DNA from 3 places in the Pseudoalteromonas sp. PS1M3 genome. Region 1 is predicted to be linked to each of the others. Evidence: predicted binding sites of a transcription regulator. Region 1 holds the regulator's gene; each other region holds the start of a gene.
The links. Region 1 encodes sigma-54, which starts transcription at its own class of promoters, with help from an activator protein. Its sites were predicted from a motif close to GTTGGCACGNNNNTNGNNT; they were not measured.

Region 1 (4,285 bases):
TCGCGAATTGATTCAGCAAGTTGATGAACGCTTAGCTCACTGGTATCGATCATGTAATCGGCGCGCGTAATTAGCACATCGAGAAGTTCTTTTTCTTTTTTTATGGCTAAATCAAGCGGAAGTGAATCTATTGATAAAGGGTGTAAGCGTCTGGTTTCAGAAAAGCGTTTAATAAGGGTTTGATCTTCACTGTCTAAGTAGAACAGCGTTGGTTTTGTAAAACCCGGTAAGTATTCGATGATGTGATTAAATTCATCTTGCTCTTTTGGTAAATTTCGCACATCTATACTAACGGCAATTTTATCGTAGTTATCAGAAACGCTTCTTACCAAAGAAGGTAATAAATTTACTGGAATGTTATCTACGCAATAATAACCTAGATCTTCAACAACGCGTAAAGCAACCGACTTACCAGAACCAGAACGGCCACTTATGATAATCAACTCCATTAATCACCCTTTAAATTTGTTACGATTGGTCAACAATAATTTGATACAACTCAGCATCCGATTTAGCACAGCGAAGCTGCTTACAAAATTCTTTATTTTTTAGTTTATCAGCTATCGTTGCTAGCGTCTTTAAATGCTGTTGGTTATCGCCTTCAGGTACGATGAGTGCAACAAAAATATCAACAGGGCGGTTGTCTATAGCATCAAAATTAATCGGTGTTTCACTTACTAACACCAATGCTAAAGGTTCTTGTGCGCCGCTCATTCGGCCATGTGGAATAGCAATACCTCTTCCTATCCCTGTGCTGCCTAGCTTTTCGCGGGTTAATAAAGCGCCCAAAATATCCTGTTGAGATAAATACGGTAATTTATCGTGAGCCAGCTCGCTAATAAACTCTAAAATTCTTTTTTTACTATTAAAAAGGACCGCAGCTTTACTGCAGTCCTGGCATATAAGTGAACTTAATTTCATCATATTAGTGTCGAGCAAGCTTCTCTTTGTGTTTAATTACTTGACGGTCAAGCTTGTCAATCAATGAATCAATAGCTGCATACATATCTTGATGTTCAGTGGATGCGAATAATTCAGCACCACTTACATGAATAGTTGCTTCTGCTTTTTGATTTAATTTTTCTATATCAAGAATGACATGAACATTATTAATATGATCAGAGTGCCTTTCTAGCTTCGCAAATTTGGTATTTATATAGTCTCTTAATGAATCAGTTAGTTCTACATGACGACCAGTTAAATTTAGTTGCATAAGCATTACCCTCTTTGTTTAGCGTCTTAGATCAGGCTCTTTCGCTGATTTGACGGTGGAATAGCAAGAGATTCGCGATATTTTGCGATTGTACGTCTCGCTACTTTAATTCCTTGCTCAGCCAATATATCCGCAATTTTGCTATCACTCAATGGTTTTGCTGAGTTTTCTGCTGCGATTAATTTTTTAATAAGTGCACGTATTGCCGTAGATGAACATTCTCCACCATTTTCGGTACTTACGTGGCTTGAGAAAAAGTATTTAAGCTCAAATATTCCACGCGGTGTGTGCATATACTTTTGCGTAGTTACGCGCGAAATTGTTGATTCGTGCATTTCTACCATTTCGGCAACATCATTTAAAACCATCGGTTTCATGGCTTCTGGCCCGTGTTCAAAAAAGCCCTGTTGTTGTTTAACAATACAGTTAGTTACTTTTAAAAGTGTATCATTTCTACTTTCTAAGCTTTTTATAAACCATTTAGCTTCTTGTAAATGTGAGCGAATAAATTGACTGTCGCCGCTTGATTTAACTGTACGCGACATCGCTGCATATTGGCTGTTTACACGAATTTTTGGCATGCTGTCTGGGTTTAACTCTACAATCCAGCGGCCTTTAATTTTTTTAACTGACACATCAGGTATTACATACTCAGACTCTTCTCGTACTATTGTGTCTGCAGGCTTAGGGTTGAGCGTATGAATAAGTGTCATTACTTCTTTAAGCTCATCTTCTTTGAGCTTCGTTTTTTTCATTAATGTACGGTAGTCACGAGCAGCTAACAAATCAATGTGCTCGGTTAAAATCATTTTTGTTTCATCAATAAAAGGCGTGCCTTTATCAAATTGATTTAACTGAATACACAAGCACTCTTGTAAGCTACGTGCCGCAATACCCACTGGGTCAAATAGCTGAATGCGCTTTAAAACCGCTTCTATTTCGTCAAGTTCAACCTCAACGTCATCGTCGTTATCTTGATTAAAGCTCTCTAAAATCTCTTCGCAACTGAGTGTCAGTATGCCTGAATCATCCACTGCTTCTACAATAGCAATAGCAATGGCTTCATCTGTAGGGCTAAATGGCGTTAATTGTAATTGCCACATTAAGTATTCGTGAAGCGTTTCAGTTGATGCGCCCTGATATATAGACTCATCTTCAGGCATTGGTCCTGAAGAAGATGCAGGGGCTGCACTCATGTACTCATCCCAGCTAACGTCCATTGCCATGTCGTCACTTACGGTATCTTTAGCAAGCGCTTCACCACTGTCTTGTTCATACTCGCTAGGGGCTTCATCTGCAGATACGGTTACTGTAACTTCATCGTTATCCGCTTTTTGCTCATTTTTGCCCGCAAGATCATCGGCATAGTCTTGCTCCTCAACCTCAAGTAATGGGTTGCTGTCGAGCGCTTCTTGTATTTCTTGCTGAAGATCCAATGTGCTTAATTGCAGCAAGCGAATAGCTTGTTGCAACTGAGGTGTCATTGTAAGTTGCTGGCCCATGCGCAGCTGTAGTGATTGCCTCATGTATCTCTAACAATCCTTTTAAGTTGTTATAATTAATACTAGCAGATGCTTATAAATAAGGCGTAAATGTTACAGCCTAAATTGCTCGCCTAAATATACATCGCGTACAGTTTTATCATTTAATACGTGTTCAGGGGTACCAGAAGCAATCAGTTCCCCATGAGAAACAATGTAGGCTTTTTCGCAAACATCAAGGGTTTCTCTTACATTGTGGTCTGTTATTAATACGCCAATCCCACGGTTTTTCAGGTGTTCAATAATTTTTTTAATATCTAATACTGAGATAGGGTCAACACCGGCAAATGGTTCGTCTAACAAAATAAACTTTGGATCTGCGGCTAAAGCACGTGCAATCTCCACTCGGCGACGTTCTCCGCCCGATAATGCCATGCCTTTGCTGTCGCGAATGTGTTGAATGCTAAATTCATCTAATAGATTATTCAATGTATCTTCTCTGGCTTGTTTAGTGAGCTCCTTTCGAGTTTCTAAAATAGCCATTAAGTTTTGATACACTGTTAATTTTCTAAATATAGACGACTCTTGTGGTAAGTAGCCAATGCCTAATCTAGCACGACTGTGCATAGGTAAAAGCGTAATATCGTTATCATCGATAGATATTTTGCCTTTGTCGCTAGGGACTAAGCCTACAATCATGTAAAAGGTTGTTGTTTTACCTGCGCCGTTTGGCCCAAGCAAGCCTACAATACTGCCAGCTTTAACTTCTAAGCCCACATTTTTTACAACTTCACGGCCTTTGTAGCTTTTGGCTAGTAGCTCTGCTTTTAATGTGCTCATGGTTGGCCTTTGTCATTTTTTTTAGGCTCCACAGGCACTAAGATAGTGTGTACACGGTCAGTTGAGCTTTCATCTTTTTCGGCGCTAATAAGCTGCTGTTCTATATCGTAGGTAATGCTTTTAGCATTCATTTTTTGCCCAGCTTGAGATATCTCTGCATCTCCAATTAATGTTAAAAAACGCGTTGAAACATCGTACCTAACTTCATTAGCGCTGGCGCTCATTATTGTGCCGTCGGCTTGTTTTTCTTCAAAATATGCAGGCGTACCTGTGGCAATTAACAATTGCTTGTTGTCGCCTAGCTCATCGCGCTTGTGAACCTCAAGGCGGTCTGCGGTAATTTTTCTGTCGCCATGAATAATTTCAACATTTTTTTCGAAGATACCTACGTTTTCTTTTAGTTGACCCTCTTGTTTATCCGCACTAATCGAAATTTGATTTGCAGAAATTGGCGCTGTTGGTTCAGCGGCATTAGTACCTAATGCAAGTAAAAATGTTGGAATAATAAAGAGTGTTGATAGTTTATTGGTCATAATAAATAGTTCGCGTATGGTTAATTAATTTTATCACTTCGGTTTTTAAATCGGCTTCTAAGCCTTTACCGGTGATTTTTAAATTGGGCCCTGTAACAATGACAGGCTGCTCTGATTGCATCGTTAGTAATTTTATATCTACCTGAATGTTATCAGCATTAATTTTATCTATCATTGCGTTATCAGTTAAATTACTAGCAACAACGTTACCTTCTAAT
Region 2 (4,285 bases), on a different replicon from region 1:
GCCTTCGCTCATGAGTATGCCGCTACCAAATTCCCAGTAAATACTTTGAATAAAGCTCACTAGTTGGCCGTTTTTATCGCGTGCTGCCATCCAAACTGTATCGCCGGGCTGAGCATCAAACGGCCATTTTTTGGCGGTATTCATATCAATATTGTTGGCAAGCTCGGTTAAACGCTCATCAGTTAATGCGTTTTTATAATCATCCCCAAGCGCTTTAGGGTCGGCCCAAAGCGTTGGGCGGTGCGTAAAGCTTTGCTTGGTAGCTTCTACAATTAAGTGGGTCCAATCGGCCTCGGTGTTAGCTTTGTGTTTTAGCTTATTAACGATACCGATTATTTGTAGCGAATGTACGCCTTGAGTAGGTGCAGGTAAGTTATAACAATTAATACCCGACAAATTAGCATTTAGCGGGCTTACTACATCGGCTTGCGTGTTGGCAATATCATTTGGGGTAATAATGCTGCCAGCTTTGGCTAAGTCGGCTGCAAACGAGTCGGCAAGTTCGCCTTCATAAAAAGCATTTAAGCCATGTTTAGCTAAATGCTCAAAGGTATCGGCAAGTTTTGGGTTTTTAAAATGTTGGCCTGCTTTTAACGGTTTGCCATTTGGGATGTATAGTGCTTTAAAGGCATCGTTTGTACTGGTAACCGTCGCGAGTTTTTCACAGCCTGCTTGCAAACTTTTGGTAACAGTAAACCCTTCGCGGGCAAGTTTGATAGCTGGGGCTAAAATAGTACTTAGCGAAAGGGCTGCGTGCTCATCTAATTCAAGGGCTTTTTGCCAGCCACGAAGTGTAGCCGCTTGAGTCAATGCGCTTAAACCGCCACGATCTGGTATTTGTTGCTCATTGCTGTAGGCGCTGATGTCGTTTGGTGCACGTCCGCATGCATCAATTGCGGTGGGTGTGCTTTGGTTTGGGTTGTCAATAAGCCAAAAACTGTCGCCACCAATTGAGTTCATATGTGGGTAAACCACGCTAATAGCAGCGGCTGCTGCAACCATAGCCTCGGTGGCTGTGCCGCCTTGTTTTAGTATTGAGGTGCCTGCCTCGGTCGCTGAGAAGTGCGGGGCCGTAAAGGCAATGTTGTGTGCGTTCATGTGAGAGTTTCCTGTTTAAAATATGCAGCTAGTTGTGTTGCGCAGGCAAGTAAGCTTTTATCGTTATTGTGGCTCATCATGAGTGAAAACCCATATGGATGGCCATTTGCTAGATTAGCCAATGGTAAGTGAACTTGCGCCGAGCGGCTCAAGCCCGCAATAGCCGATAAGGTGATTATTTGCATGCGTAAGGCGCTTGTGTCGGCGCCCAATTTAGGTGCGGTTGTTGGGGTTGTTGGCAAAAATAAGCAGCTAGTTGAATTTAGGTTTTTAGCAATTAATGTTTGCCATTGGGTTTGAACGTTAAGTGCTTCTTTTTCTTCTTGGGCGGTTAGTGCCAATGCCATTTTAAAACGGGCCGCAATTGCCGGAGCAAACTGGGGAGGGTGCTCCGGCAACTGAAGCCAATCTTTGTGCACTTTAGCAATAGCACGTCCTTGCAATATTCTAAAACTATCAGCGAGTTCGCTTAATAAGCTGATGTTAGGTAGTTCAAAATTTTTGTGGTGTTTAAAATAAGGTTTGGTTTTTTTAAGCAATTGTTTAAGTGGTGCTTGTAAAGCTGGGCTGACTAGCTCAAATAAGGGCTCACAAATAACCAAGGTATTTACACTATTAATAGCTTGGTTTGGTAACAGTACATTGCCTACTTTTTCTAATAGTTCTGCGCTTTGGGTAAGCCAACCAATAGTATCAAAAGGCGGTGCTAGCGGGATTAGGCCGTCTTTTTCAATTACGTTATGGCTTGGCCTAATACCAAATAAACCGCAATAACTTGCGGGTATTCTAATAGAGCCTCCGGTATCGGTGCCCAACCCGATGTCAGCTAAATTGCCGGCTACTGCGGCGGCTGATCCCATACTAGAACCACCGCATGCATGCCCTTTTATTTTGGGGTTTTGTGCTGCGCCATAGTGAGTATTATTACCTTCTAAGCTATAGGCAAGCTCGTCGGTATGGGTAAAACCTTTAAAAATACAGCCTGCATCCATTAATTTGTTAACACTACTTGCTGTTCGCTGGGCTGGTGGATGTGTTTTAAACCAGCAGGGATTACCTGCACTGTTTGTTTGCTTTTTAACGGCAAATACATCTTTTACGGCTAGGCGCTTATTGCTTAGTATGCCCGTTTGACTTGATTGCCAATTACTGGGTCCATGGTCACAAAATATACCTGTGTTTTTATTTTTTAATTGCGTGTTCATTTTGTAACCCATCTACATAAAACTGACCAAATGGTTATTTACTAATTTTAAATTGAGTAAAAGAGAATAGTGTTGTTATTTTTTTCAGCTCTCTACGTAACATCTTATTTTTATTAACTGAGCACTAATTGTACTTTGCATCGGTGGTTGTGGTTTTAGCGAACTTAGTATAAGCAAAACAAATGCCAAAAATAAATTCTTGTCCGATTGGTCAGGTTTTTGGGCGTTGCAGAGAGGGATTTATAATTTTGAAGTTTTAAAGCGGGTGTTTTTAAGCGCAAAACAAACCAACTTGGTGCATTGTTGCACCAAACTGGTTGTTATTATTTACACTAATTTATTAAATAAGGGGGGCTTTACTAATTATTAGGCCATTAACGTCGCCATACAGCCAATCGTTTGGTGCTATTGCGGTACCCAGCATATTAATAACTTGGTCTTGATCGCCAAAACCGCGCTTAAGTGTGCTACGAGGGGTTGAACCAATTGCCATTACAGGTAAATCCATTGTTGCAAGTATTTCTATATCGCGGCAACAACCATTTATTACAACACCTTCCCAGCCATTTTGTAGCGCGCGTTCGGCCATAATGTCGCCAATAAAAGCAAAACGTTTGCTAGCAAACCCATCAATTACTAACACTTTCCCTTTACCATCTTGATGGAGAACATCGGCGGCAAGCGAGTTGTCTTCTGGGCAGGTTACCGTTACTGCTTGGCCACTAAAGGTGGTTTTTTTACCAAAGTGGCGCAAGCCACTATCTGCTACTTGAACCGAGTTGCGGTGATCGTCGAATAGGTCAGGGGTTGTAAAGTTTTCCATGTGTTAGGCCTCGTTTGGGGCGGGTATTTTTAAGCCAATACCTTTTAAAATTATGTGGGCAATTGATTGTGTTATTTGTGCCACGTCGGTTTCGTCATATTCTAATTTATTCATAACTAGCAGTACTTCTGCTTGAAAGTCTGCGTAGTATTGTGTTGTTGACCAAATAGTAAATAAAAGGTGATGGGGATCCACTTGGTCTATTTTTTTTGCGTCCATCCAGGATTGAAACACATCAATTTTTTGTTTAACCCAAGGCCGTGTATTTGTTCTAAAGTAGTTTTGTAAATAGGGGGCGCCACGCAAAATTTCATTGGCAAATAAACGAGATTGAAGAGGTTGGTTTACGGCAAGTATTACTTTACTTTTTATGTAGTTATAAAGCACTGCTGCGGGGTCGTCTTCAGCGGTGACGTTATCAAGGCCTAAGTTCCAATTTGCTATTATTCTGTCTATTACCGCTTCGTAAAGGCCATCTTTGCTTTTAAAGTAATACAGTATGTTAGCTTTTGGAACGTTAGCCTCTTTTGCAACCATGCTCATGCTTGCGCCGTCATACCCATTAAGAGAAAATAATTGCTCGGCGGCATTTAATATAAGCAGTTGGTTTTTTTCCCGAGTGACTTCTTTTTTATTTGGTTTTATTTGTGTAGTCATTATTGATTGTGCGTGTTTAACGTGTTGATTGATTGTAGCTTTACTGACCGAAAGGTCAATTACTAAAGTGGCTTTAAATTTAACAGCACGTAAATATGCTTAGGTATACAGAGGTTAGATGGAGTTAGCAGGTGTGTGTTTAGCGTATAGGGAGCTAAACACACCATGGTGTTAAATACTATGTTTGTTTAGCCAGTCTAGTGCTAAAGGCCATAAAGCGGCAGACCTTTTACTAAAAAACTTCATGTGGCCAATATCTTTCAGGTTATATTCACTGGGCGTTAAATGTAGCGTTTGTGCGTTAAGTTTTGGAAAAACAGAAAGCATATCAGCAACATTATCGTTATTTGCTATATCATCATCGCTGGCATTAATCCAAAGCGAAGGCATGACTAGTTCATTATAAAAATGTTGAAATACTGTATTGCCAAATGCTGATTTAACATACCCTTGTGCGTTACACCATTTTTGCCACTGTTTAGCTACGCCTATAGGTAAAGGC
Region 3 (4,285 bases), 1.6 Mb from region 1:
AGTGCATGGTCATTTTAGGGGCATTAAAGTCTCTCGATCACGAAAACTTAATTAAGCGCTACCCAACACTTCCATTTTTATTAATAGGTGAAACGTTAAGACCATTACTTAGCATTGCTAATGTAGTTGGACTTATTTGTGAGCCATTTAATCACGAAGTGACCACACAGTTGCTTCATGATTGCCAGCAGTATCATCGTATGTTGCCGGGGGAGCACAAAAATACTCAGCCACATAAATCTTTTGATGGCCTTGTAGGTGAAACACAAGCTGTAAAAGAGGTTCGCTTTTTAATTGAACAAGTAGCAAAAACAGATGCAAACGTTTTAATTTTAGGTGAGTCAGGTACTGGTAAAGAAGTGGTTGCACGTAACGTTCACTTGCTATCTAAACGAAGTACAGGGCCATTTGTGCCTGTAAACTGTGGAGCTATACCTGCAGAACTATTAGAAAGTGAACTTTTTGGCCATGAAAAAGGGGCGTTTACAGGGGCTATTTCTGCGCGTAAAGGCCGTTTTGAGTTAGCGCAAGGCGGTACGTTGTTTTTAGATGAAATTGGTGATATGCCGCTACAAATGCAGGTTAAACTTTTACGCGTATTACAAGAACGAAGCTACGAGCGTGTAGGTGGCACTAAGGCGATTCAAGCCGATGTACGTGTTATTGCTGCAACACACCGCAACCTCGAAACCATGATTGAAGCAGGCAGCTTTCGTGAAGATTTATATTACCGGTTAAATGTATTCCCTATAGAGAACCCGTCGTTAAGTGAGCGTGCTGATGACATTCCTTTACTACTTAAGGAGTTAATGCGTCGCGTAAACGAGCAAACGGGCACGACAGCTAAATTTACTGAGCGAGCAATCGAAAGTTTAAAAGAGCATGCATGGCCGGGTAATATCCGTGAGCTTGCGAATTTGGTTGAGCGCATGGTTATAATGTTCCCTGAAAAGGTAGTGGACATCCCTGATCTACCCAATAAATATCGTTACATTGAGGTAGATGCTTATGAACCTGAATATCCTGAAGAACTTATGGAAAAAGATGCTTTTAACGATATATTCAGCACAGGGTTTAGTGACTATGAAAACGAACCCGAGGCAGAGTTTAATAGCAACGCTAGCGGCTTACTTCCGGAAGATGGCATTGAGCTTAAAGAGTATTTAGCTGAGCTTGAAATCAGCCTAATAACCCAAGCATTAGAACGATATGATTACGTGGTGGCTCGGGCAGCTGAAATACTGGGCGTAAGAAGAACAACGCTCGTAGAGAAAATGAAAAAGTACAACCTTTCAAGAGATTAGAAGTACGAAAGTGGTGAAATACTCTTCGTTATTTTAATCATTTATGATCAATCACTTTACGGGCTTTGCCCGTCACGCAAGCTTGGCGTCTACAAGATAAACACAAACTTAAACCATGGCGGTAGACGCCGAGCTTGCTCGCGTGAAAAGCAAAGCTTTTAATTACTTACCTACCTGTTTAGCTGCTTACTCACCACAAAAAGCCTCAATAATTTCTTCTTTTCTAAAGCAGTCATTACTATGATCGTTAACCATACCGCAGGCCTGCATATGAGCGTATACCGTAGTAGGTCCTAAAAATTTAAAGCCGCGCTTTTTTAAATCCTTCGAGAAGGCTGTTGATTCTTTGGTGATTGCAGGCGTCTCTTCGGTATAATTTAAATTGCTCACGATCGGTTTGTTATCAACAAACTGCCATTGATACGCGCTAAAACTGCTAAATTCTTTTTGAATGTCTATAAATTGCTTGGCATTATTTATTGTGGCGTTAATTTTTAAACGGTTTCGTACGATATTTTCATCAAGCATTAAACGCTCAACATCGTCTTGGGTAAACAACGCGACTTTATCTACATTAAAATTAGCAAATGCATTTTTATACCCTTGTCGTTTTTTTAAAATAGTATACCAACTTAAGCCTGCCTGAGCCGACTCTAGCGTTATAAATTCAAACAGTGTTTGGTCATCGTAAACAGGGACGCCCCATTCTAAATCGTGATATAAAACGTAATCGGGCTTGGTTGCGTCTAACCAAGCACATCGGCATTTTTTTTGCTCACTCATACATATTCCTTTTTATGCGCGTCATTTTTATGTCACGCTATTATTATTGTAAGTCAATGAAAATAATGTAAATAAATTTTGGTACACATTGTGCATTAAGCTCTGTATCTATACAAATTCGAGATTTGATTATGGCCCTTGCGAGCGTGCTTAAACCACAGTTTATTTCTGCAAATCAGTATAACCCATGTTTACTTCAAGAGGAGTACATAGGTGAGTTAAGCGATCTGCGTCAGCAAGCAAGTTGGCTTTCACATTTAGTTGATACCATGCCCGCAGGTGTGGTTGTGCTTGATGGTAAAGGAATGATTGCAAAGGCCAACCAAATAGCCATTGATATGTTAGGCGAACCTTTAGAAGGTGAAAAGTGGTTTAGCGTTATTCAACGCTCTTTTAGACCGCATCAAGACGATGGTCACGAAGTATCGCTTAAAGATGGCCGTTTAATTAAGCTTGATATAACAGCGTTAGCGCCCGAGCCGGGCCAGCTAATTTTAATGACCGACTTGAGTGAAACACGCCGTTTACAAAAGCGAGTTGCTCATATGCAGCGCCTAAGTGCTTTGGGTAAAATGGTGGCGTCGCTTGCACATCAGGTTCGAACCCCACTTTCAGCGGCCATGCTTTATGCTGCTAATTTGGGCTCTAAGCGTTTACCCGAGGCATCTCGCGATAATTTTCAAAGCAAGTTGATGTCACGCTTAAAAGATTTAGAAACTCAAGTAAACGATATGCTACTTTTTGCCAAAAGTGGCGACCAACAAGTTGTTGAGCAAGTGTCTATGCAGCAGTTACTCAGTGAGGTAAAAGCGGGTGCTGATGCTATGGTGACACTAAATGACAGTCATTTAGCTGTTAACCTCCCAGAGCCAGATATTCAAATAACAGGCAATAAATCAGCCATAGCCAGCGCAATTCAAAATTTAATCCATAACAGTATTCAAGTCATTGGTGCTGGCGCTGAAGTAAAATTAAGTGCTGCGACTGACGAGCAAAATCCAGATTTTGTTCGTATCAGTGTATCCGATAACGGTCCAGGTGTTGATTTAACTCAAGCAGAAAAAATATTTGAACCCTTTTATACCACTAAAAGCCAAGGCACAGGGTTAGGGCTTGCTGTTGTGAGTTCGGTTGCAAACGCTCATCAGGGGCGTGTTGACGTGACTAATAATAAAGGCGGTGGAGCATGCTTTAGTTTGCTTTTACCTATTCGCACCGCATCTAAATTAGAGGAATCATTATGAGTAACACTATTTTAGTTGTCGAAGATGATGCAGGGCTTCGCGAAGCCTTAATTGACACACTCGAAATGTCGGGGATTGAATGTATTGCGGCTAATTGTGCAGAGCAAGCCATGTTATTGCTAAAAAAAGAGCAATTTTCGCTGGTGGTGAGTGATGTACAAATGGGCACTATGAGTGGGCTTGATTTACTACGCAGTATTAAGCTTAACCACCCTGAATTGCCTGTTTTAATGATGACGGCGTACGCTACCATTGACGATGCTGTTGAAGCGATGCGCTTGGGCGCTATTGATTACATGGCAAAGCCGTTTGCACCTGAAGTTTTACTCAATATGGTAAGTCGATACTTACCTGAAAAAGCAAAAGAGACCGACGGCCCCATTGTTGCCGACCCAAGCAGTATTCAACTTTTAGAGTTAGCAAGTAAAGTTGCACGCTCTGATGCGAGCGTTATGGTGCTAGGCCCAAGTGGTTCAGGTAAGGAAGTGCTTGCACGGTATATTCATGATAAATCGAACCGATGCGATGCGCCGTTTGTTGCGATTAACTGTGCAGCAATTCCTGAAAATATGCTTGAAGCAACCTTATTTGGGTATGAAAAAGGCGCGTTTACAGGCGCAATTCAAGCGTGTCCTGGTAAGTTTGAGCAAGCGCAAGGCGGTACTATATTGCTCGACGAAATAACAGAAATGGATTTAGGGCTGCAAGCTAAACTACTTCGTGTGTTGCAAGAGCGCGAAGTAGAGCGCTTAGGTGGAAGAAAAACAATCCAGTTAGATGTACGTATACTTGCAACAAGTAACCGCGATTTGAAAGAAGCGGTTACCGAAAACCAATTTAGAGAAGATTTATATTACAGGCTTAATGTGTTTCCTTTGATGTGGCGACCACTTTGTCAGCGACCTGGAGATATCCTTGTATTGGCTAAGCATTTAATTGAGCGCCACTTAAACA

Region 2: PS1M3_RS17925 (amidase family protein) is a predicted target of sigma-54. The motif match lies at 2,475-2,493, and genes of this name have one in related genera.
Region 3: PS1M3_RS11770 (PAS domain-containing sensor histidine kinase) is a predicted target of sigma-54. The motif match lies at 2,165-2,183, and genes of this name have one in related genera.

What each region holds. Positions count from the first base shown of each region.
Region 1 is NZ_AP022624.1:541,695-545,979, forward strand. Features, by position in the region: gene rapZ (RNase adapter RapZ) at 1-449, opposite strand, end outside; gene ptsN (PTS IIA-like nitrogen regulatory protein PtsN) at 469-921, opposite strand; gene hpf (ribosome hibernation promoting factor) at 926-1,213, opposite strand; gene PS1M3_RS02530 (RNA polymerase factor sigma-54) at 1,240-2,739, opposite strand; gene lptB (LPS export ABC transporter ATP-binding protein) at 2,809-3,534, opposite strand; gene lptA (lipopolysaccharide transport periplasmic protein LptA) at 3,531-4,067, opposite strand; gene lptC (LPS export ABC transporter periplasmic protein LptC) at 4,057-4,285, opposite strand, start outside.
Region 2 is NZ_AP022625.1:257,772-262,056, forward strand. Features, by position in the region: gene PS1M3_RS17920 (gamma-glutamyltransferase family protein) at 1-1,098, opposite strand, end outside; gene PS1M3_RS17925 (amidase family protein) at 1,095-2,303, opposite strand; gene PS1M3_RS17930 (putative 4-hydroxy-4-methyl-2-oxoglutarate aldolase) at 2,644-3,126, opposite strand; gene PS1M3_RS17935 (TetR/AcrR family transcriptional regulator) at 3,130-3,783, opposite strand; gene PS1M3_RS17940 (alpha/beta fold hydrolase) at 3,955-4,285, opposite strand, start outside.
Region 3 is NZ_AP022624.1:2,530,666-2,534,950, reverse strand. Features, by position in the region: gene PS1M3_RS11780 (sigma-54-dependent Fis family transcriptional regulator) at 1-1,304, shown strand, start outside; gene PS1M3_RS11775 (DNA-3-methyladenine glycosylase I) at 1,491-2,087, opposite strand; gene PS1M3_RS11770 (PAS domain-containing sensor histidine kinase) at 2,219-3,331, shown strand; gene PS1M3_RS11765 (sigma-54 dependent transcriptional regulator) at 3,328-4,285, shown strand, end outside.